Regions from separate parts of the Fictibacillus sp. NPDC058756 genome, predicted to be linked through region 2. Evidence: riboswitches for the same ligand, from Rfam matches in the RefSeq annotation. Region 2 holds a riboswitch; each other region holds the start of a gene.

The links. A riboswitch is a leader RNA that binds a small molecule or an ion and turns the genes downstream of it on or off. The one in region 2 is predicted to bind S-adenosylmethionine.
Region 1: another riboswitch for S-adenosylmethionine. It lies ahead of ACFW35_RS00340 (LLM class flavin-dependent oxidoreductase); the one in region 2 lies ahead of ACFW35_RS15235 (PLP-dependent aspartate aminotransferase family protein).
Region 3: another riboswitch for S-adenosylmethionine. It lies ahead of ACFW35_RS08755 (YezD family protein); the one in region 2 lies ahead of ACFW35_RS15235 (PLP-dependent aspartate aminotransferase family protein).
Region 4: another riboswitch for S-adenosylmethionine. It lies ahead of mtnK (S-methyl-5-thioribose kinase); the one in region 2 lies ahead of ACFW35_RS15235 (PLP-dependent aspartate aminotransferase family protein).

The regions. Positions count from the first base shown of each region.
Region 1 covers NZ_JBHYPU010000001.1:63,654-69,889, reverse strand. The annotation lists gene ACFW35_RS00355 (GNAT family N-acetyltransferase) at 1-488, shown strand, start outside; gene ACFW35_RS00350 (hypothetical protein) at 612-800, opposite strand; gene ACFW35_RS00345 (MetQ/NlpA family ABC transporter substrate-binding protein) at 1,184-2,008, opposite strand; gene ACFW35_RS00340 (LLM class flavin-dependent oxidoreductase) at 2,028-3,422, opposite strand; SAM riboswitch class I at 3,544-3,647, opposite strand; SAM riboswitch class I at 3,808-3,923, shown strand; gene ACFW35_RS00335 (acyl-CoA dehydrogenase family protein) at 4,012-5,193, shown strand; partial or broken gene ACFW35_RS00330 (cupin domain-containing protein) at 5,218-5,621, shown strand; gene ACFW35_RS00325 (helix-turn-helix domain-containing protein) at 5,757-6,236, shown strand, end outside.
Region 2 covers NZ_JBHYPU010000001.1:2,962,506-2,968,741, forward strand. The annotation lists gene ACFW35_RS15225 (ABC transporter permease) at 1-841, opposite strand, end outside; gene ACFW35_RS15230 (aliphatic sulfonate ABC transporter substrate-binding protein) at 866-1,852, opposite strand; gene ACFW35_RS15235 (PLP-dependent aspartate aminotransferase family protein) at 1,897-3,687, opposite strand; SAM riboswitch class I at 3,877-3,994, opposite strand; gene ACFW35_RS15240 (hypothetical protein) at 4,171-5,301, opposite strand; gene ACFW35_RS15245 (nitroreductase family protein) at 5,503-6,150, opposite strand.
Region 3 covers NZ_JBHYPU010000001.1:1,731,810-1,738,045, reverse strand. The annotation lists gene ACFW35_RS08775 (nitrite/sulfite reductase) at 1-823, opposite strand, end outside; gene cysC (adenylyl-sulfate kinase) at 838-1,437, opposite strand; gene sat (sulfate adenylyltransferase) at 1,403-2,599, opposite strand; gene ACFW35_RS08760 (phosphoadenylyl-sulfate reductase) at 2,624-3,328, opposite strand; gene ACFW35_RS08755 (YezD family protein) at 3,436-3,579, opposite strand; SAM riboswitch class I at 3,666-3,771, opposite strand; gene ACFW35_RS08750 (sulfite exporter TauE/SafE family protein) at 3,985-4,896, shown strand; SAM riboswitch class I at 4,938-5,042, shown strand; gene ACFW35_RS08745 (homocysteine synthase) at 5,164-6,236, shown strand, end outside.
Region 4 covers NZ_JBHYPU010000001.1:2,329,580-2,335,815, forward strand. The annotation lists gene ACFW35_RS11745 (pyridoxal phosphate-dependent aminotransferase) at 1-934, opposite strand, end outside; gene ACFW35_RS11750 (carbon-nitrogen family hydrolase) at 1,041-1,823, shown strand; SAM riboswitch class I at 2,028-2,199, shown strand; gene mtnK (S-methyl-5-thioribose kinase) at 2,287-3,504, shown strand; gene mtnA (S-methyl-5-thioribose-1-phosphate isomerase) at 3,508-4,563, shown strand; gene ACFW35_RS11765 (EAL domain-containing protein) at 4,588-6,236, opposite strand, start outside.

The DNA.
Region 1 (6,236 bases), 2.9 Mb from region 2:
ATATTCGCAAGTGGATTCCTGGTAAAGACAATCCTGTTTTAGTTGATATGGTAGTTAACAACTTTCAAGTAAAAAAAGAAGTCATCCAGCTTATTTTAGGGATGGCTAATGAGGTCATGGTTGTTTGTGACAGCAGTGATAGGATCGCAGGTTTTGTTAGTTACCGCTTTAGATTAGGCAATATGATTTTAGTAGATTACGTTGTGCTGGATACAAAGCATCAAGGAAAAGGAATCGCCAGTTCTTTTCTTCCAGTTTTTGAAAACCATCTATTAAAACAAGGCATTCAAGTGGTTTATGGTACTGTGGATGAAGATAACACGGATGCTCTTAGAGCTTTTAAACAATGGGGCTTTGAGGTACAAGGACAAATCGGTTCAAGTATCGTTATCCAAAAAAATCTTACAGGTTCAAATCAGCAAAACCGTGCTCGTACTTCTAATGTAAGGAAGCTAAGTTCGCCTCCATCACTAGGTTTAACCATGTGATTAAATTAGCAGATCCATAATAATTGTTGGGTCTGCTTTTTTTGTGCTATTAATTTTAAAAACTGGCCCGTTATGTTGAGCCAGCTTGTCTGTTTTTAAAATATATATATGAGACTGTTTGTCCTAAAAGTTTGTTGGATTTTGCAGGTTCGTTGGTCTTTTTAATTTCTTAGGTGCTCTTAGGAACGTATTTTCACTGCTGAAAATCTCATCTATAGCTCTTTCGTTCCAATCATTGTTATACTCTTGATCGCTGCATATACATCCACTTAAATCGTATCGAAACAAACCACAGTGCGGGCAATTATTCACTATCCATCACCCCCCATTTTTCAACATAACATATTCTATGAAACCGTATAAAAAAGGTAACGGCTATTGCTAGATATATTAATAAAAATGGATGTTTTCGCAAACTTATAGTGTTTGAGCGGTTGATTTCCACACCAATATGCTCGCTTTCCACGAGGGGCGTGCGGTGAGCCCACTCGTCGCTTTGCGACATTGAATGGTCTCTCCTGTCACACTGATTCCGTAGGACAAGGAAGGCCACGGCAGCGTTACATCGCACGAAGAAAATGTGGTTTTTATTTTCGAGGAGTCTCGCACCTTGCGCTCCAATCAACTTGCTAACGAAGGGTCTTAAAAAAGCACCAATCTTTTAAAATAGAGCCTAAAAAAAATTTATAGTAAACTCATTTTGAAGCAGTTTTCTTATTCATCCATTCAGGTTTATGGAATTGTTCAAACTCTCTATTGATTACTTTTTTAAATTCTTCAGATTCAACAGCTGCTTTAAGATCTTTAGCCAACTTTGAATTCTTATCTTCTTCTAAAACAACGATTCGATTAATGATTTCTTCTGGAAGCTTATCCTTTACAATTGCGTCCTCTAAGTTTAAACCTGATGAGATCGCAAAGTTTCCATTGACCGCTGCTAAATCAACAGATTCTAATGTTCGGGGAGTTTGAGCCGCCTCTACTGGCTGAAATTTAAGCTTCTTCGGATTTTTTGTAACGTCTTTTTCTGATACGCGCAACGGATCTGCTTTATCATCAATCTCAATTAATCCGTTATCTCTTAAAATCGTTAAACCGCGAGCTAGATTTGTTGGATCATTTGCTAGTGCGACCGTGCTCCCAGGCTTAATTTCTTCAAGCGATTTAAATTTGTTGGAGTATATGCCGATAGGTGCTGTTGGAACCGTCACTACACTTGATAATTTCATATTATTTTCTTTTGAAAAAGCGTCCATATACACCTTATGCTGAAACAAATTTGCATCCAGCGAACCGCTCTTAAGTGATATATTCGGCTGTACATAATCATTGAATTCCTTAACCTCGACTTTGTATCCCTTTTTCTCTAAATATGGCTTTACTCCTTTTTCAAGCATATCGCTATATGGAACGGTAGCTCCGAGTGTAATATCTTTCTTTTCCCCTTCTCCTGAAGCTCCACATCCAGCTAAAGCAATGATGGCTGTGAGCCCTATGATTAAACGAGTTATTTTTTTCATTCCTCTCTCCACTCCTTTTCTATTGGTTAGTTTCCGCTAGAACTCTTCGATACTTTGCTGCTGGATGGTCACTTGGCAATAAGCTCTCTCCATGCGGAAATAATTTTTCCCTCAACGTTCCTTTGCTGTACTCTTTTTTATACAGTCCTCTTTCTTGAAGGACCGGTACGACCAGTTCCACAAAAGCTTCCAGATCACCCGGAGTTACAAGGTGATTTAAGTTAAATCCATCAACACCAGAGCCCTCAAACTGAGCTTGAATCCCGTCTGCTACTTGTTCTGGGCTGCCAACAATATAGCTTCCCCTGTCAGGTGACTCAAACCGGTTCAACACTTCTCCTACAGTAAGTTTTTTAGGTGCATCCTTTGTAAGTGTGGCAGCCTTGTAATGACCGCCTTCTGTAGACTTTGTATATTCAAATGGAAGGTCTGGATCAAGCTCTTCGTATTCAGCAATATCATATCCGCTTGCCCCATACTGTGCTTTTGCTGCATCAGAGCTCCAAACCTTTGAATATTCCTCAAACTTCCGCTCTGCTTCCTCTGTAGTTTCTCCAACAACAACGTTTAGGAAAGAAAAGATTTTAATATTCTCAGGGTTCCGTCCATGTTTTTTTGCTCGCTCTCTAATATCATCTGCATAGAAACGAATCCTTTTTGCTGTCGGACCTCCTACAAAAATACACTCAGCATGTTTTGCGGCAAAATCACGCCCTCTTTCTGAGGTGCCTGCCTGATAAATAACAGGTGTTCTTTGCAGGGATGGCTCGCTTAAATGAGGTCCCTCCACTTTAAAATACTGTCCTTCGTGGTTGATCTCATGTACTTTTTCAGGATCGACCAGAGTGTCCGTCCCGATATCTTCAACAACCGCACCATCTTCCCAGCTGTTTTCCCAGAGCTTATAAGACACTTCTAGATACTCATCAGCAATGTTATAACGCTCATCGTGTTTAATCATATCCTCCAGGCCAAAATTTCTGGCTGCATTAGGAAGATAGGAAGTAACGACATTCCAGGCAATCCTTCCTTTCGTTAAATGATCGAGTGTAGAAAAACGGCGTGCATTTCCAAAAGGCTGTTCATATGTGGTACTAACCGTAATTGCAAACGATAAATTTTCAGTTACACTAGCCATCGCTGAGATAAGCAGAGCGGGATCATTTAACGGAACCTGCAGTCCATCCCTGATTGAAGGGGCTTTACTCTTTTGATAAACGTCATAGACACCTAGAACATCTGCAAAAAATATGGCATCAAACTTCCCTTTCTCCAGCAGCTTGGCATATTCAATCCAATAATCTAAGTCTTTATAACCCTTATGCCGTTTATTTTCCGGGTGCTTCCAAAGTCCATGAGAGTTATGCATGGCACTTGTCATCTCAAATGCGTTTAACAAAATTTCTTTACTCAAAATGATTTCCTCCGTAACGTATGAATTTTTTGTACCGCTCCCAAGAGAAAAAATAAAAACCACTTCATGAATAAGAAGAGGTTAATAAAATACGTGAAATGGAAAAAACGCATTTGATCTCTCCTTATCTATCAAGCTTGTAAGCTTGCTGGAATTGGCACAGTTCTAAAAATAGTTGTTGCCGAGGCTTCAAAGGGCCAGTCCCTCCACCTCTCTCGATAAGAAATCGATAGTATTCAATTTATCAACAGAATATACAGGAATAAAAATAGTCTGTCAACGCACTTTCCCAAAATAATATAAAAATTTTAAGTTTTCAGTTTTTCGTTGACAATATGCTACCTGGTATCTTATAGTGATGACAATTAATATTTATAATCTATTATTCTTATCACGAGTCAGGGGAGGAACTGGTCCTAAGATCCTGCAGCAACCGCTTATCTTTATTAGATAAGAAAGGTGCTAATTCCAGCAGACATGCTAGTGTCTGAGAGATGAGAAAGAGTTCTTTAACAATGTCCTCTTTCGTCATTTTGAAAGGAGGATTTTTTTATGTCCTCTGAAAAAATAATTGCAGGGGGAAAAATTCGTGACAAAAACTTATGTTGAAGCAGAGCATGATAAGAAACAAACAAACATTGAAGAGATTTTAAAACAAGCTGAAGAACTAAAAGAAATTTTCAGCACAAGAGCCGATGCGATTGATGCAGAAGGTACTTTCCCTTACGAGAATTTCGCAGATCTAAAAAAAATGAACTTCCTTTCTCTGACTATACCAAAAGAGTATGGCGGCAAAGGCCTCAACCTTCTTGAATATTTACAGGTGCAAGAAATTATAGCTCAAGGCGATGCCCCTACTGCTCTATCTTTGGGGTGGCACTTAGGTGTGATGCTTGAAACTGCTGAAAACTGGCATTGGCAAGGTTCAGCTTTTGAAAAAGTCAGCTCGTTAATTGTTCAGGAAAAATTACTCTTCAATTTAGCTCAGACAGAACGAGCTACAGGAAGTCCTTCAAGAGGCGGAACTCCTGGCACAACTGCAATAAAAGAAGAAAACGGCTGGCGATTGAACGGAAATAAAGCATTTACTTCTATGGCTGAAGCTCTCGATTATTCCATCATTACAGCAGACCTTAATCACACCGGTAAAAAGGGGTTTATTTTAGTTGATCATAAACGAGAAGGTGTCTCTGTAAAAGAAACGTGGGACAGCATATCTATGAAAGGCACCAAAAGTGATGACCTTGTACTAGAAGATGTACTTGTTGATGAAGAAGACCTCTTATTTGTAGAAGATAGCCGTTCAGCCACAGCAAGAGGATGGTATCTTCAAGTACCTGCCGTTTATATTGGGATTGCCGCCGCCGCAAAGGATTATGCGATAAAATTCGCTTCAGAATACAGTCCGAGTACTTTACCAGGTCCAATAAAAGATGTCCCGGAAGTAAGAAGAAAAATTGGAAAGATTGAACTGGAACTTTTTAATGCACGTCAGGTGTTATATGCTGTAGCACGAAAATGGGTCGAACAGCCAGAGCAGCGGACAAATATGGCTTCAGAGCTTGCTGCTGTTAAGCATATTGCGACGAACAGTGCGAACAAAGTAGTTGATTTAGCGATGAGAATCGTCGGGGCAAGGAGTCTTTCCGCTTCAAATCCGCTGCAAAGACATTTTCGTGATGTGCGTGCAGGACTTCATAATCCTCCGACAGATGATGCGATCGTTTACACTTTGGCAGATGCAGCACTATCGCAGGAGGAACATATATAAATACTTGAATAGATCTGTCAACTGACAGAAAATTTTCCTATCTCTCAAAAAATAGCTGCAGCATTAGTAGAAATAAAGCCTGACGGTATGAGAGAGCTGCATTGGCAGCCTAATAATGATGAGTGGCAATATATTTAGCAGGTAAAGCGAGAATGACGGCTTTTGCCGGGAATGGAACAGCGAGGACATTCGATGTAAGAGCAGGTGATGTGGGTTATGTTCCTTTCGCATTCGGTCATTACGTTCAAAATACAGGTAATTAGAGCCTTTGGTTTCTAGAATGTTTAAGAGCGACCGCTTTGCTGATGTGTCATTGAGTCAATGGATAGCTTTAACAACAAAAGAAATTGTTCAATCAAATTTAAATCCAAGTCCTGAGCTGATGAATTCCCTTAAAAGAAAAATGGCCTGGGGTTAAATATGATTAATCTTAAAGGTTTACTGTATAAAATCACCTTCTATTTTTTTATTGTTTCATGTGGAACATTATTAAAAAAACACCTTATACCTAACATGTATAAGGTATAATTTTCCTTACAAAACTCTATTTAGGGGAAATTAAAATGGCTGATAATAATGCATCGAACTACATACTCCATGCAAAGAGTAATCAATTTCATTGGGAAGGTAATGGGCTTCTCTCTATTAAAACCTTTTCATTCGGCAAAGCTCATTACAAAACAAATAAAGGTTACTTTGCTGTAGAAGAAGGCAGTTATCTACTCCTTAATGAAGGCCCATATACCATCACAATTGACCAATACAATGATGTTGAATCTTTTTGTGTTTTTTTTCAAGAGGAATTTGCAGGGGATGTTTTACGAAATATGTCAGATTCTTCGAGCCGATTATTAGATGATCCATTTAAAACAAGTACTCCTGCTTCCTTTTTTGATAAAACATATCAAAAAAGGAAAACGCTCGCTTACCAACTGAATCATTTAAAACATAGAGCTAGCGAATACAAAAATGATTCAGCCTTGCTGGATGAATATTTTCATCTTGTTATGCAATCTATCCTAAGGGATCAAATAAAGACTTTA
Region 2 (6,236 bases):
CTTGGTTACTTATGCTGTCCTGCCATTTAAGAGAGCGGTATTCAATCCATTTGAGTATCGCGTCTGTCACTTTCCCTAATACGGCAAAAAGCAGGATACTGGCAATGACCGTGTCAGGTGAATACGTGTTCTGGCCGACCACCAGCAAATACCCTAAGCCTTCGCTAGCTCCCATCAGTTCTGCTGCGACAACAAACATCCAGCCAAGTCCAAGGCCGCTTCTCATCCCTGTAATAAAAGATGGCAGTGATGCTGGTAAAATGATGCGTTTCGTCAGCTGAAATGGAGATAGCTGATAAATCTTGCCTACTTCTATCAGCTTCCGGTCAACTCCTTGAATGCCTGCTACGATGTTCAAATAGACCGGGAAGAAAACACCGACTGCAATCAATGAGATCTTAGAAGGCTCACCGATTCCCATCCATAAAATAAACAACGGTACCCATGCGAGAGAAGGAATGGAACGAATTGCTTGAAACAATGGGTCAAGAAGCTGTTCAGCTGTTTTGGCATAACCGACGACGGCTCCAATCACAACCGCAGCTCCTGTACCGATCGCAAATCCTAAGAACACGCGTGTTAACGTAATAGAAACATGGCCGAATAGAGAACCATCCTTATACATGCTTAATATCTTCTCTAAAATAACGCTTGGTGCCGGAAGCAGGTGCGGCGCCAGCAATCCAGCTTTCGCAGCCAGCTCCCAAGCAATAAGCAGGACTACTGGCAAAATTGAACCAAGAACGATACCGCGTCCCTTTTTAAATAAACCTTTCGGAGAAGAAAGCTTATCAGTTGCTGCTCTCTGCCCCGCTTTCCATTTTTGAGTTTCTGAAATCACTGGCACTTCCTCCTTCCTTTTGCGTTATTTTTTGATTACTTTTTCAGCAAACTTTGGATTTATTAATTCTTTTACGAGTTTCTCAATGTCTGTATCCTTTTTGACAATCTCTTCTGTCTGAAGTACTTCGCCTGCAGCCGATATAGCTTTTTCGTGCTGTGATCCAGGAACAGGTTCCGAGAAGTTATTTCGTTCGAGTTGTTTTTTAGCGACATCTTCTTTAATCCCCGCCTCTTCAGATAAAAGTTTTGCTGCTTCTTCTGGATTTTCCAGTGTCCATTTTCTTGCTTTTTCATAAAGCTCAATTACTTGTTCCACTTGCTTCGGATGATTCTTAGCAAACTCTGAGCGAACATTCAGCGTTCCGTACGTATTAAAATCAGGATTTCGGTAGATATACTTTCCTCCAGATTCTAACTCTGTTCTTGCCATGTGCGGATCCAGTCCTGCCCATGCATCAACTTGACCTTTGATTAGAGCGTTTGCACCATCAGCATGCTGAAGGTTTACGATTTGAACATCTTTTGCTGAAAGTCCAGCTTCACTAAGTGAACGTAATAAAAAGATGTGAGGATCTGTTCCGAATGTTGCGGCTACCTTTTTTCCTTTAAGATCTTTTACATCCTTAATTGCGCTCCCATCTTTTGCAACTAATGCTGTCCATTCAGGCTGTGAATAGATATATACAGATTCGATCGGTGCCCCTTTGTCTTTTGCAATAAGTGCAGCTGCCCCGGCAGTGGAACCAAAGTCCACACTATCGGAATTCAGAAACTCCAGCGCTTTGTTGCTTCCCTGACTTTGCACCCATTCCACTTCAATACCATCTTTTTTAAATGCCTCTTCTGCCCAGCCAAACTTTTTCAGTGCCAGACTTGTTGGCGAATAGAACGCGTAATCCAATCTGATTTTTTCCGGTTTTTCTCCTTCTTTTGCTGAGCTCGAACAGCCCGCTAATAACAATGCAGCTGCTAAACTAACGAGCAGCGTTCCTTTCCACCAATTCTTCATAATCAGTTTCCCTCCACTTTTTTCATCTCTATTTTTTTATCTCTTTATACTTCACACGCATACGTTGCAATCGTACCTCTTAAACGCTGCGCTTCCTTATAGGTACAACGGTTATGAACAACATCGATCCCCGCTTCTTTTGCGATCCTCGCTGCTTCCGGTGAGATGACTCCTTCTTGAAGCCAGAATACTTTTGGCTGAGTGATCGCAGCTTCTTTCGCAAGTTCAATAGCTGCTTCAGGACTTCTAAACACTTGAACCACATCGATCGGGAACGGAATGGACTTTAGATCTGGATAAGCTTTTTCATCGAGCACTTCCGTTTCTCTCGGATTTACCGGAACGATCTTATATCCAAGGCGCTGCATTTTTCGTGCTAGTCTGTGGCTAGGTCTTGCCGGATTGGAACTTAACCCGACGATTGCAAGTGTCTTTGGCCGCTGAATCTCCTGGCCGTTTTCAACTGCTCTGTATAATGAGGACTGCAATGCCCAGCGAATCACACCTTCATCATTGATCGTAATCTCTGTTTTTTCCGATCCGATCCCCGTTGCTGCTTGAATCGCCCGGTCCAGATCGTTCGTTAAGTCTCTTACTGATTCAAGACCGATTGATAAACGGATAAGTTCTTCAGTAACTCCGGTCGCCTTTAACTCTTCATCACTTAATTGCTGATGAGTTGTAGATGCTGGATGGATGATCAGAGATTTTGCATCACCAACGTTCGCTACATGTGACCATAATGAGATGTTGTTGATCACTTTACGCCCAGCATCACGCCCGCCTTTTATTCCGAAGTTCACGATCGAACCAAAACCGTTGCTTAAATATTTTTTAGCCAGCTCATGACTTGGATGTGCCTCAAGCCCAGGGTATGATACCCAATCGACTGCAGGATGTTTGTCGAGATACTCTGCAACTGCCTGTGCATTTTTCGCATGTTTTTCAACACGAAGGTGCAGCGTTTCTAATCCTTGTAAAAGGAGGAATGCATTGTGAGGGCTCAAGCAAGCACCAAAATCTCGTAACAGCTGAACCCGCAGTTTCGTAGCGAATGCGAGTGTTCCAAAATCAACCGCATATCTCAAACCGTTATAACTGCGATCCGGTTCAGTGAATCCTGGGAATTTCTCAGAGTTCCAATTGAAGCGTCCGCCATCAACAACTACCCCTCCGATTGCTGTACCATGCCCGCCAATCCATTTTGTAGCTGAATGAATAACAATATCTGCTCCCCAGCTTAATGGCTTTGTGACATATGGAGTTGCGAACGTATTGTCGATTAAAAGCGGCACTCCGTTTTCGTGTGCAATTTCTGCAACAGCCTCTATATCAAGTACGTTCAAACTAGGATTACCGATTGTTTCAGCATAGAACGCTTTCGTGTTCGGAGTTACCGCTTTTCTGAAATTCTCTGGATCCTCGGCATCAACAAATTTTACGTTGATACCGTATTTCGGTAGAGTGATAGAAAATAGATTGTAAGTGCCGCCATATAGATTTGTCGCAGCTACGATCTCGTCACCCGCTTCTGCAATATTTAAAATGGCGAGTGCAATCGCTGACATACCTGATGAAGTTGCGACTGCAGCCACTCCGTCTTCAAGTAAGGCTACTCTTTTTTCAAATACGTCAACTGTCGGATTACCGATTCGGCTGTAAATGTTCCCTGGCTCTTCAAGAGCAAATAAGCTCTGTGCGTGGTCCGTATCCGAAAAAACATAAGACGTTGTTTGGTAGACTGGTACAGCCCGCGAGCCTGTTGTTGGATCAGGCGCTTGCCCTCCGTGTAAAAGCAATGTGTCAATGTCGTATCCATCAAAAGATTTTGTCATATAAACCTCTCCTTTTTGTGTTTTATACCGATAAAATATATAGGAAAACTAGGGATAAAAGTTATAACTTTTCCCTTAACCGATATGCAATTTCAAAAATGAAAAATAAAAATTTGAGATGAAGTTGTTGTGAAGTTTAGAAGAGGAAAAAAAGAAAAACCCCCTTCCTAAGAAGAGGGTTTTGGCCTCCTCTTATCTGCCAGATCAAAAAAATGATCTGTAGGAATTGGCACCTTTCCAAACCTAATGTGGTTTGTTGGTTGCCGGGCTTCATCGGGCCTAGTCCCTCCGCCTCTCTGGATAAGAGATATCAAATTATTTTTAACACATTAACGTGATGATTTTTGTTTTGTTCTTGAATAGGATTATAGTCCATTCAGTTTTTAAAAGTCAACCGTTTTTTGAAAACTTTTAAAAGTCTTACAAAAAGCTTATGGTTCAACTGTCAGTTTTCAAATTAAGAATATGCCTATGCTTTGCACGTTATGCCAACTTCGTTCCGCTTTTTTCATCTTCCCATTGAAATTCTTCTATTCTTTTAAGAAGTACAGATATTCTGTTGGCGATCGCAGCTTTTTCTCCGTAACGGATTTTCTGTTCTAACGTCATGTCAGAATGCAAGACTTTATGCTGAAAAGCAGTTAAGCTTGTCAGTTTAATAAATTCCTCTTGTTTGACCCGTCTTCTTACAGCAGCATCACCATTGCAATAGCCTTCCATAAATCCGTCAGCTATGGTTTGCAGCTTTTCTTCAAAACGGTCAAACTGATGTTTCGCATAACGGGGTGCATTAAAAAATGCAGGGTACAGTGTATGATAATTGTTTAAAAAGTTACCAGCTAAAGAATCTCCGCTGTATAAAAGCGGAACGGGGTCGATTAGACTTACCCTTCCATCTGCATGAAGCAATATATTTTCAGGAGAAGTATCCTGGTTTGTAAGTACAATGTGTGATTCATCAATCTCCCTGTTATTCATGCATTCCTCTAAATGAGTCATTGCAGATGGGAGAATCGGCTGATCGTTATTTTGGATAAACTCTCTAAAATCGCTTAAGTATTCTTGATTTTCTTCCTTCATAAAATCAGTGACACTCGACTGAAACTGTCCTTCAACAGCTGTACCATTCCACTTCAAGTATCCGAATCCCTTTAAACTGTGCGGGGCAGAGTTCATATTTCGGAAAAATTCACCCATTTCTGCACCAGCCTGAAATGCTTCCATGAACGTAAAGCTCTCAAGTTTTATCGCTTTTCCAGCATAGGATTCAACGGTAAACGTCTTATCTTTTTCAACATGATAATGAAAAAACTCCGGACAGATACCAGGTTTCACGGTGTTTGCCAGTTCGTAATAGGCTTTCGTTCCTGCGTATTCTGCAAATGCTGCCGCCTCGTCAAATTCTACCTTCTTACCGTAAGCTTCCGCCTTTGGAAACCGTACAACAACTGCTTCTCCAACACGCAGCTGAACAAGATATGCCTGATGCCATGCGCCTTCACCTAAGTATTGAACCTGAGTGGTATCTTTAAGAGATTCAAGACCGCTCTTTTGCAGCGCAAAGTCTATTAAATCAAAAGTTTCTTTCATAGATGTTCCTCTTTCTTTATTCATCATACTTTTATCCTGCATATATTCGCTAAATGTCGAAAAAAATCCTTTTTCCACTTTTTTCTGCATGCTTGTTGCGTGAGCAAGGTTAGGATGGCGCTCGTTCAGCGAGGAAAAACCCTCGCGAACGAGCGCCAATCTCCACTATACAACAAAAAACCGGCTGCTCCAGGTCAATAACTAACCCAGATAGCCGGTTTCATATTAATCTACATACGTTACGATCTCTTCAACTGCTTTTCGAGCCAGTTTTTTCGGCTGGTCTTGCGGATGGCCGAGTGAGATTACCATATTGATCTGCTTTTTTGCAGGAATATCTAAAAATTCACGGATGGCGTCCTGTGCTAATAAAACAGGACCCGTCATCGGACATGATCCTAGACCGCGCGCATGGGCTGCGAGCATTAAGTTCTGGATAGCAAGGCAGCTGCTCTTGATGCCTTCTTCTTCCCAAACGGACTCTTCTGCAAGCTCGATCGGATCAAAGATTTTATCACGGAATTTGGATTCATACGGAGTTGCTAAACAGATGATTAAAACGGGAGCTCCCGAGAATGCAGTAGCATAAGGGCCAAAGGAGCGTGTCAGCAGTTTCGCTTCCTTCGTCTTTCCGTTCTCTTCTGCTTTTGCCGCAAGTTTATGAATGGCATCCCAAGTCATTTCTTCAATCTTTTTCACTTTATCTCTATTACGGATCACAATAAATTCCCACGTCTGCGAGTTTGTGTCACTAGGTGCATACCGGGCACAATCCATGATTTCGTATAGATCTTCCTCTAAAACACCTTCATCCGTAAACTTCCGGACGCTTCTTCTGCCGTGTACAATTTCTTTAAAATCTTCGTATTTCATGTTTGTCTCCTCTGACACAATTAATAGTTAACTACTCGTATTATACAAAAGATTGGAATGACCTACAAAAAACGATAAAAAACAGT
Region 3 (6,236 bases), 1.2 Mb from region 2:
CTGCCATTAAAAATTTAAGTCGCGCGAGGTGGCGTTTTTCCCTATAGCCGTAATCACGGAAAATGGTAGTAATCGCAATAGCTACTTCTTTTACCTGATGCGGTTCTATAAAGACATCAAGCGGCTGCGCTAAGAACGGCCGCGACGATAAACCACCGCCAATCTTAATATGAAAACCAGGAATCTCTTGATCATCAACTTCTTTATAAGCCGGAGTAAAGGCTACACAATTAATCTCTGCATGCGCACTGTTATTCACATTAGAACTGATGGACACCTTATATTTTCTCGGCAGATTAGAAAAATCTTCATTGTGCTGAAAGAATTCATACACTTCTTTTACAATCTCTGATGTATCAAATAGTTCATGAGGATCTATCCCGGCAATCGGATTCCCCATAATATTTCTCGTAATATCACCGCATGCCCCTGCACTTGAAAGCCCAACCTCTTCTAAACGTTTAAATATATCCGGGATTTGTTCAATGGTCAGCCAATGAAACTGAATAGCCTGTCGTGTCGTGATATCAAACACGCCTCTTCCATAATCTTTGCATATGTGAGCAAGAGCTTTTACTTGTTCGTAGCTTAAAATGCCAGATGGTACATTGACCCTCATCATGAAGTATCCATCTTCTTTCGGTCGCTGTAAGTACAGACCTGCCCACTTAAAATTGTCCCACTCTTCTTTCGGTATAGAGGCGAATCCGTTTTTTGAGTAATGAGGGATATCTTCAAATATTTTTAATCCGTCTTTTACGAGCTTCCTTTGTTCTGTTTTATTGAGCTTAGGATTATCAGCCCACGCTTTTTCATATGCCATATTATCAGTCCCTTTTATATAAGTTTTTTCTCTTGCAAAAAAGTCAAAATTGCATCTACACTCTCAGATACATTCTTTTCATTTGTTTGAATCGTAAGAGCAGGAGACACCGGTTCCTCGTAGGGGGAATCGATTCCAGTGAAATCAGGAATCTCTCCTTTGCGAGCTTTGCTGTACAGTCCTTTCGGGTCCCGTTTTTCACATTCTTCGATCGGGCATGAAACAAAGATCTCGACGAATTCTTCTTCTGAAACAATCTCTTTTGCTCTTTCACGGTCTTGTATAAATGGTGAGATGAATGCTGTCAGCACAACTGTTCCATTATCTACAAACAGCTTAGAAACTTCAGAAATCCTGCGGATGTTTTCTGTTCTGTCTTCATCTGAAAACGATAGATCACGGTTCAATCCATTTCTGATGTTGTCACCGTCAAGCACATAGTTTCGGATGTTTTGTTCATAAAGCTTTTTTGCTAGTGCATTAGCAATGGTGGACTTTCCTGATCCGGACAATCCTGTAAACCAAAGGACAAAGCTCGAATGATTGTTTTGCTTTCTTCGATCTTCTTTTGTTATGGAACTATCGTGCCAGACGGTATTGTGCAGTGTGCTCATTTGTACCTCCTTTAAGTTGGTTTTCTTCATGTCGTTTTAATCCATCGATCAATACTTCAACTACTTCCTTGCGGCTGAATGTACTTGGAGGCAATTCCCCATTTCTTAGAAGTTCTCTTACTTTCGTTCCAGATAAAATCACATGATGTTCACTCGAATGCGGACACGTTTTAGAAGAAGCCATGGCCTCACATTTTGTGCAATAGAAGCTGTGTTCAAAGAAGAGTGTGGTGATACCGATCTCATCGGCGGTAAACTGTGAAAAGATCTCCTGAGCTTCATACGTCCCGTAATAACTGCCTACACCAGCATGATCACGGCCAACAATAAAATGTGTGCAGCCATAATTCTTTCTCACAAGTGCGTGAAAAATGGCTTCGCGCGGTCCGGCATAGCGCATCGCTGCAGGAAATACAGCAAGGAATACACGGTCACTCGGATAATAGTTTTCAACAAGTACGTGATAGCTTTCCATGCGCACATTTGCTGGAATATCATCTGACTTTGTTTCGCCGACAAGCGGGTTTAGAAATAGACCGTCAACAGTTTCTAGTGCAGTTTTTTGAATGTATTCGTGTGCACGATGCACAGGATTTCTTGTTTGAAAACCAACAACTGTTTTCCATCCCAAACTGCTAAACTTCTTTCTAGTTTCACTTGGGTCCAGGTGGTAGTTCTTAAAGGATTTTTTTTCAGGGCGTTTAACGAGCGTGATTTCCCCGCCTACATAAATCGTTGGTCGCTCCAGCAGCTTCTTTACGCCTGGATGTTCTATGTCAGAAGTTTTATAGACTTTCTCTGCTTCAATATGCTTATCTGGGAAATAGATATCCTCAACTTGCAAGATTCCGTATGTCTCGCCATCACACACGAGCCGAACATCTTCTCCTGTACTAAGAGATTGTGCGGTTTCATGGGTCACTGGCAATGTAATCGGGAGACTCCAAACCGTTCCATCACTCAGCCTGATACGATCTACGACAGATTGATAGTCTGCTTTATTTAAAAAACCGGTTAATGGGCTGTATGCTCCGATCGCTATTAATTCAAGATCACTAAGTGCTGTTGCATCGAGTTCAACTTCTTTTTGTATGTGCTCATACGGTGTATCCGGTCTAAACCGATTAATTAATGTTCCTCCGTGTGCATGTAAAGTTGCCATATTGTTTCTCTCCTCCTATTTTTCTTAGCCTTCATGAAGACCGCATTCTAGTTTCCCAGTTCCTGACCAGCGGCCGGAACGGATATCTTCGGGGTCAATAGCGGCTTTAGTGCAAGGTTTACAGCCGATACTTGGATACCCATTATCGTGCAATGTATTATACGGCAGATTATGTTTATGGGCGTATCGCCATATGTCTTTCCACGTCCAGTGAATGAGCGGGCAAATCTTAATACTGCGGAAACGCTCATCTTTGTTAATAAACTGCGTGTTTTTCCTCGTAGGCGACTGTTCACGGCGCAATCCTGAAAGCCATGCTTTTACGCCGTTGAGCTCTTCTTCTAAAGGGATTATTTTTCTAATGCTGCAGCACTGATTTGAATTTACCTTCCAAAGCTCTTCACCATGATTAATTGCCTGTTCCTCAAGTGATAAGGCGGGTGTCTTAAGCTTAATTCTCAACCATGGATACCTTTTCTTTGCAGCATCAATCACTTCGTATGTTTCCTGAAAGTGCAGCTGCGTATCCAAAAAGACTACTTGAGCATCTGGTTTGACCTGGGAAACAAGATCTACTAAAACACTTCCTTCGATTCCAAAGCTGCACGCATATACGAGATCGTCGCCATACATTTCATACGCCCATTTCAGGACATCTAATGCACCTTTCTCAAGGTTGTTACTATTAAACTCTTGGATGTTGTTATCCCATGTTTCATAAGTGAGCAATTTTTTACCTCCTTCATGAAAAACAAATAGACCAACAAAAAAGCGGCTTTAACGTTTTAAGGGACATGCCCTTTACGTTAAAACCGCCTCTAGTTTTCTAGTCAGCGCTATTTAATTCGTACCTTTTCGTTTTTTTCGAGTTGAATCACTTTTCCATCTTGCACAATTAAAGTTATGGATCCAAATTTGATGTTGCTCAGCATTTTCTGAAGCTGAGGAAGAAAATCGTTTTCACTCTTTTCGTTCGCCACTCCACTGGCCTCCCTTTTTTACAAAATATCTCTAATAAAATAAAAAAACCTTCCCATTTCGGAAAGATAGTGGAGGTAAACGTATTACCTTATCTTCCAAAATGTAAAAACATTCTGCTGGAGTTAGCACCTTACGAATCGCAGGTTGCCGGGTTTCATCGGGCCAGTTCCCTTCACCACTCTGGATAAGAGTTTAATTTTTAAAAATCATATCACATCTGAAACAGATATCAAGCCCTAATTTTTTTATTTTTATTTTTTCTGAAAAAATTAAACCTGCAGTTGACAATTTGTCTTCCTGGAACATATAGTAATAACTAAAATTTCATCCGCATTGCTGATCGGAAAAACCGAAGGCTCTTAACATGACTTGTTAAGGGCCTTTTTATTTTGAGGAGGATTTTGATGAAAAAGTTAATAGTTCTAGCGCTTATTGGACTTATGGCACAGCTGATCGACGGCTCACTTGGAATGGCATATGGGGTTACTTCGACTTCTCTGCTCTTGGTAGCGGGGATTGCGCCCGCGGCAGCCTCCGCCTCTGTCCACCTTGCTGAAGTTGTGACAACAGCTGCATCAGGAGTATCCCATATCAAATTTGGAAACGTTGATCGACAGGTGGTTCTCCGTCTAATACTGCCGGGCTCGATCGGCGCATTTTTAGGAGCTTGTTTTTTAAGCAGCCTTCCAGGAGATATTGTGAAACCCTATGTTTCTCTATTTCTTATTATTCTTGGAATCTATATTTTGTTTCGTTTTCTCTATAAACTTGGAGAAACAAAGACGGCACCCTCTGATAACTCTTTTTCAAAAAAACAGCTTATGCCCCTTGGCTTACTAGCGGGATTTTTGGATGCGACAGGGGGTGGTGGATGGGGTCCTGTAACAACACCTGTCCTTATGGCAAAAGATATGAAAACTAGAAAAGTTATAGGTTCCGTTGATACGAGTGAATTTGCTGTAGCTGTTTCAGCATCTGCTGGTTTCTTTATTTCATTGGGCTGGGAGCAAGTTGAATGGCTATGGGTTGGTGCCCTCATGGCAGGCGGTATCGTTGCAGCTCCTATTGCAGCATGGCTTGTCCGAATAATTCCCGCACACATTTTAGGGGTTTTAGTTGGAGGACTGATCATCATAACTAATGTTAGGACACTGTTTTTAACCATTGGTTTGTCATCTCATGTAATGATTGCCATTTATTTTGTTCTTGCAGCATTTTGGGCAGTAGGCATTATCTATACAGTAAAAAGCATTCCGAAAAAAAGTAATGAAGAAAATAAAAATCCGAAATATTTAAAAAATTCAGTTGACTATTGATTGCTAGCTATGTATTATAGTCCTTAATTCAATATTCAATCTTCTTATCCAGAGAGGCGGAGGGACTGACCCTATGAAGCCCGGCAACCAGCAGAAATGCATGGTGCTAATTTCAGCAGAACAGCTTACGTTCTGAAAGATGAGACTTCGATCGTGTGATATCATCGGGACCTCTTCTTTTGGAAGAGGTCTTTTTTAATGGATAAGTTGAATCTGAAATTCATATTGGATGACAAAAAAATTTAAACAATAAGGAGAGATTTGAAAATGAGCGAACAAAAAAGAGAGTACGGGTTTGAAACAATTTCATTGCATGAAGGACAGAAAGTAGATACTGCTACAGGTGCTCGAGCGGTACCGATTTATCAGACAACATCGTATCAGTTTAACAGTACTGAACATGCAGCAAATCTATTTGCTTTAAAAGAATTCGGAAATATCTATAGCCGTTTAATGAACCCAACACAAGATGCGTTTGAACAGACGATTGCAAAATTAGAAGGCGGTGTGGGGGCACTAGCTGTTGCTTCCGGTCAGGCTGCCATTACGAATGCTATTTTCAATATCGCTGGATCAGGCGATGAAATTGTTGCCTCTACTTCTCTTTATGGCGGAACGTACAATCTCTTCTCTGTGACTTTGCCAAAACTCGGGATCGAGACACGGTTTGCTGACATCGATAACCTTCAATCGTTTAAAGATGCAATCACAGAAAAAACAAAAGCAGTGTATGTTGAAACAATTGGAAACCCAAAAATTGATGTAGCAGATATCGAAGGTCTTGCTAATATTGCTCATGATGCCGGTGTCCCGCTTATTGTTGATAACACGCTTGCTACACCTTATCTTTGTCGTCCGATCGAGCATGGTGCTGATATTGTCGTACACTCCGCAACAAAATTCATTGGCGGCCACGGTACATCTGTTGGCGGTGTAATCGTTGATTCAGGCAAATTTGATTGGAACAACGGTAAGTTCCCTGGCTTAACAGAGCCAGATCCAAGCTACAAAGGCATCGTTTATACCGAAGTATTCGGTCCGCTTGCATATATTTTAAAAGCTCGTGTCCAGTTGCTTCGTGATTTGGGTTCATCCATCTCGCCATTTAACTCATTTTTGTTTATTCAAGGGCTGGAAACCTTGTCATTGCGTTTGGAGCGGCATGTTGAAAATACCCTTAAAGTAGCACAGTTCTTAGAAAACCATCCTTCAGTAGATTGGGTAAATTATGCTGGTCTCGCTAGCAGCCCCTATTATGAGTTAGCACAAAAATACTTGCCTAAAGGGGCGGGAGCTATTCTTACGTTTGGTGTTAAAGGCGGCGTTGAAGAAGGCAAAAA
Region 4 (6,236 bases), 630 kb from region 2:
TTAACCTGCCTATAAAAGCGTTGCGCCTCTTTTCATATGTCGCTACCAGCTCATCCACGCATTCCTGGGATTCATTGAGTGCTGCGGCCGCTGCATGCTGCACGGCTCCAAATAGACTGACATAAAAATGGTCTTGAAGAAGGTTGATAGATTCAATGACTTGCTCATTTCCGACTGCGAAACCGACACGCCAGCCAGCCATGTTGTATGTTTTGGACAGTGTATAGATTTCTATTCCAACTTCTTTCGCTCCATCAACCTCTAAAAAGCTGACAGGCTTTTTGCCTTCAAATCCAATAGCACCATACGCAAAATCATGGCACACTAAAATATCATGCTTTTTTGCAAGTTCAACGGTCTCTTCAAAAAAATCCTTCGTAGCGACACCTGCTGTCGGATTGTTCGGATAGTTTAAGAACATAAGTTTAGCTTCTTGCAGTACATTTTCCTCTAAACGATCATAATCAGGCAAAAAAGCATTCTCTGCTAAGAGAGGCATCGTCTCCATCTTCGCCCCAGCCATTGCGATTCCTGACCAGTAATCAGGATATCCGGGATCTGGAACAAGAGCAATATTTCCAGAATTTAAATAGCACTGAGATAACTCTACTAAACCCGTTTTACCTCCGAACAATACTGCTACTTCTTTTTCCGGATCCAGCGTAACTCCGTATTCTCTTTTATAAAAATCGGCTGCAGCCTGCTTTAAAAAGGAATGTCCGCGAAACGGCGAGTATTTGTGATATGCAGGATTGTCTGCCCCTTCTTTTAACGCATCAACAATATGATTTGGAGTGGGCTGATCCGGGTTCCCTTGTCCAAGATTAATAACATCATAGCCTTGATCCACATAATGTGATACTTTTTTTACAAGTTTAGCGAAAAATTGTTCCGGCAGTTTCCCCATGACCTCTGCCTGTTCAAAACGTTTCAAACGATCACTTCCAGTCTTATTTGAATGTTCTTGAAATTCTAATCAGTTATGTTATACGCTTAAGGAAATTCTGTAAAGACTTTTTTTGGCAGATAGGAGTGTTTTTGTGAAAATTGCATGTATACAAGTCGATGTCCAATTTGGAAATCCTGGAAAAAACATGGAACACATTGAGAAAAAAATTCGTGAGGCAGTTCGTCATCACAAGCCCGACACCATAGTGCTTCCTGAACTTTGGGATACAGGGTATGACCTGACGCGCCTTGACGAGATCAGTGATGAAAATGGGGAAAAAGCAAAAAAATGGCTCAGTTCCCTTGCTAAAGAGTTCGAAATTAATATCGTTGGCGGATCTGTGGCGTTTCGGAAAGGTAATGACGTTTATAATACAATGCTAAGCTTTGACAGAAAAGGTTCGCATATCGGAACGTATTCCAAGGCACACCTTATTACGCTTATGGAAGAAGAAAAATATATTGCTCCTGGCAAAGAAAACGGTATTTTCACTGTTGATGGGATATTGTCTTCAGCTGCGATCTGCTATGATATCCGTTTTCCTGAATGGATACGCATGCCTTTTATAAAAGGGGCAAAAATTTTATTTGTTCCTGCTCAATGGCCAATCCAGCGACAGACTCACTGGCGTGCTCTTTTGATTGCCAGGGCTATTGAAAATCAGTGTTATGTTGTAGCTTGCAATCGTGTTGGAAGCGATCCGAAAAATACATTCGCCGGTCAGTCTATGATCATCGATCCTTGGGGCGATATTGTGGCAGAAGCCTCCGTTTCTGAAGAAAAAATTCTTTCTGCTGAGATCTCTCCTGAATTGGTTGATGAAGTTCGGGCGAAGGTTCCTGTTTTTAATGACCGCCGTGTAGATCTTTACTAAGTGAAACCCCACTAGTGCAAGCGCAGGGGATGCTAACCGCACGCCCCGCGGAAAGCGAGCACCTGGAGTGGAAATCAACACTTTCAATAAGCTTTACGAGAACAGCTACCAAAAAAAAGTTTGACAAATCGTTTCCAAACATTGTAGTATAACGATTATGAATTGCGCGAATATTATTTCGCTTTAACGAACTGAATAATTGGTCTCTTATCAAGAGCAGGTGGAGGGAATGGCCCGATGAAACCCAGCAACCGACCGTAATACCATTGTGAAATGGGGCGCCCGCAAGATATGGGGAGCCGCTGAATTTTTAAGGAAATCAGCGTATGGCACGGTGCTAATTCCAGCAAAACTAATCGTTTTGCTAAGATAAGAGGTGCGGGACAACTGTCTTTCCGGGCCTCTTTTCTAATATGAAAAGAGGCTCTTTTATTTTTTAAAAACATTCCGGGGGGAACATAAAATGACCGCAAAAGTAAAATCAGCATATGAACCATTAAACGAACTGACTGTACTCGATGTAATTAAACCATTGAACTTTTTTGATACAGCCTCTCTAAACGAGCTCGTTGTTCAAGAGATTGGTGATGGCAACTTAAATCTTGTTTTCCGTTTACAAGATCCTGATTCCGAACAAGCACTGATCGTGAAGCAGGCTCTTCCTTATGCAAAAGTAGTTGGAGAAAGCTGGCCGCTTACTTTAGACCGAGCCAGAATTGAAAGTGATGCTTTATTGCAAGAGGCTGAGTCCGTTCCGCACCTCGTACCAAAAGTTTATTACTCCGATCCACACTTAGCCGTAACAGTGATGGAGGATCTTTCAGACCATGTCATATTGCGCAAAGGTTTGATTGAAGGAAATATGTATCCTCTTCTAGCAAAAGACATCGGAACATTCGCAGCAAATACAGCTTTTTATTCCAGTGATTTTTATCTCCACCCTTTCGATAAAAAAGAACAGGTAAAGCGTTTTTCCAACCCTGAACTTTGCAAGATTACAGAGGACTTAGTATTTACAGATCCATTTTTTGACCATGACACTAACGAGTTTCCTGCTGAACTGAGAAGTGGTGCAGAAAAAATTTGGGCAGATCAAGAATTGCTTCGTGAAGTCGCTCAACTCAGATTTTCTTTTTTAACTAGAGCTGAGATTTTGCTGCATGGCGACCTTCATACAGGAAGTATTTTTGTAAAAGAAGACTCGACAAAAGTGATTGATCCGGAATTTGCTTTCTATGGTCCAGCTGGTTTTGATCTTGCACACTTTTTTGCGAATCTGACACTGAATCATCTTTCACAAAACGCACATGCAAAAGAACCGTTCCATCGGGAAAATGTACAGTCCTTCCTGCTGCAAACGATCGAGAAAACATGGGAGACATACACGAATACTTTTACAGAACTATGGCGCGAAAAAGCATCAGATCCTTTTGCTAAAACAGAAGGCGTTCTTGAAAATTTCCTTCAGCACACCTTTCAGGAAACAATCGGGTTTGCTGGCTGTGAAGTAATACGAAGAACGATCGGTCTTGCACATGTTGCTGACCTTGATTCCATTGAACAAAAAGATATAGAACTTTTTTATAAGAAAAAAGCGCTTGAACTAGGAAGCTATCTCATAAAAAACCAAAGAAAATTTAAGAGTATCACTCAACTAACTGACTGGATTAGAGGTGCATAAACAATGAACGTAGCTGAAAAATGGGTCCCTTCTGTTCGATATCGCAGGGATCATCTTCTTATCTTAGATCAGCAGCAGCTTCCGCATCACACTGTATACTTGAATGTAACAAATATCGAACATGTGTGGGATGCTATTTCAAAACTAAAGGTGCGGGGTGCACCTGCAATCGGCATCGCGGCCGCTTTTGGCCTTGTGCTTTGGAGCAACAGCGAGAAGGATAACAACTTTGAATCCTTTTTATCAAAGCTGCAAGTTCAGCGAGATTACCTTGCCTCCTCCCGCCCGACAGCTGTTAACTTATTTTGGGCACTTGACCGGGTAGTTCGCGCGGCGCAAAAGGCCGTTTCGGTAGAAGATGGTAAAGAAAAGATTGAGCAAGAAGCGATCAACATTCAGACAGAAGATGAAAACACATGCCGCAAGATTGGCGAATATGCTCTTTCACTTTTACAGGATGGCGATGCAGTAATGACAATCTGTAATGCTGGTGCCATCGCCACGAGTAAATACGGCACAGCACTGGCTCCCTTTCACCTTGCAAAAGAAAGAGGATTGAATCTCTCCGTCTACGCAAACGAAACAAGACCTGTCCTCCAAGGGGCTCGTTTAACAGCTTGGGAGCTTCAGGCAAATGATATTGATGTAACGCTCATTACAGACAATATGGCAGCACATACCCTTAAAACAAAAAATATAAAAGCCGTTATCGTGGGCTGTGACCGTGTTGCGGCGAATGGAGATACCGCGAACAAAATCGGAACATTCGGATTAGCTCTTCAGGCAAAAGCGCTGGGCATTCCCTTTTATGTCGCTTGCCCTTTATCTACTCTAGATCTAGGAACAGCAAGCGGTGAAGATATTCCGATCGAGGAGCGTCCTGAAGAAGAAGTCACTCATTTAAACGGTATCCGTATTGCACCTGAAGGCATTAAAGTGTTCAACCCTGCTTTTGACGTAACACCCGCTGAGTATATATCAGCCATCATTACGGAAAAAGGTATTGTGAGCGGTAACTACAAAGATTCTCTTTCTGGGCTTAAGAAGGAAAACAATTAATACAACAAACAGCACACCCCGTGGTCAGGATGTGCTGTTTTTCATTTTATAAAATTCATCTAAAAAAAGTTGTGCTTCATTAGCAGGCATCGGTTTACTGATGATATATCCTTGTGCGGTATGGCAGCCATATTCACGAAGAAGCTTCATCTGTTCGTACGATTCAACACCTTCTGCCACAGTAGTTAACGACAAACCTTCACACATCATAATAATAGCCTTAATGATGGCGGCATCACTCGTATTGAAAAAGTCATCACTCAAGTGGCGGATAAAGCTTTGATCGATTTTAAGCGAATCAACAGGAAAATCTTTTAAGTAGCTAAGTGAACTATAGCCTGTGCCAAAATCATCAATCGATAGTTTAACACCTAGTTCTCTTAATTCCTGCATAATACTTATACTGTATTGCACATTATGAATCATCGTGCTTTCGGTTAACTCCAAATGCAGACACTCAGCAGGTATACCTGACGTTTGCAGCGCCTCTTTTACTTCATATACGAATGACAATCTCTGAAACTGCCTTCCTGAAACATTAACAGATATAGAAAGATGGTGTGCACCTTCATCGTGCCAGTGTCTCAGCTGTTTACAAGATTCAAAGAGAACAAATCTTCCAATGTCATCTATCAGGCCAATTTCTTCTGCAAGAGGAACAAACTGCATCGGTGATACAAGGCCAAGTTCCGGGTGATTCCAGCGTACAAGTGCTTCGAAACCTGTGATTCTTTCCGTCTTCATGCAAAGCTGCGGCTGAAAGTAAGGCTGAAGCTCTCCTTTTTGAATTGCCTTTCTTAAATAGCCTTCGAGCTTAAGGCGTTCAAGTGTAAATGCGTTCATTTCGCCAGTGAAAAACTCACGTTTGCCGCGTCCTTTTTCTTTTGCCTTATGAAGAGCAATGTCAGCATTTTTTATCAATACATCTGCATCCATACTATCATCTGGATAGATGCTTATTCCGATCGATGCACTTACGGTATATTCCTGTCCGTCTAAATAGATCGGCATCTTTAGTGCTTCTGCAATTCTGTTTGCTGTGTTTATCACTTCTCCCGGCTTTTCAAGTGTTGGCAGGATCAGCGTGAACACATCTCCGGCAAAACGGCATAAAAGGTCATCTCCTTTTATCGTCTGTCTGAGCTGCTTGCTAACATGCTTTAATACGACATCGCCGATATGGTGACCTAGACTTTCATTTATAATTTTAAAATGGTCAATATCTATAAACATGACAGCTAGTTTATTCTTGGTATGGTGGTTCTCATCCACAAATTCACGAAGCCGTTTCTCGAATTGACTGCGGTTCGGCAAGCCCGTAAGTGAGTCATGAAAAGCAAGTCTTTCAATCTTTTCTTCTGCATTTTTCTGCCATGTTATGTTTTTGCTTATTCCGTAAACGCCAACAACTGCCTTGTTCACAACTATCGGTATGTTTGTAATGCTGCATACGATTTCGGTGCCGTCTTTTTTCCTGATACTCGTAACAAAAGTTTGCGGTTTGTCATGTATGGCAAGTCGAAAATGTTCAACAACCCGCTTATGATCTTTCTTACATACGAAATTTAACGCATGAGCCTGGAGCATATCTGTTTCAGAAAATCCTAATGTCTGTACAAGTGCTGGATTCACACTTGTAATATATCCGTTCATATCCATTGAATAGATCATAT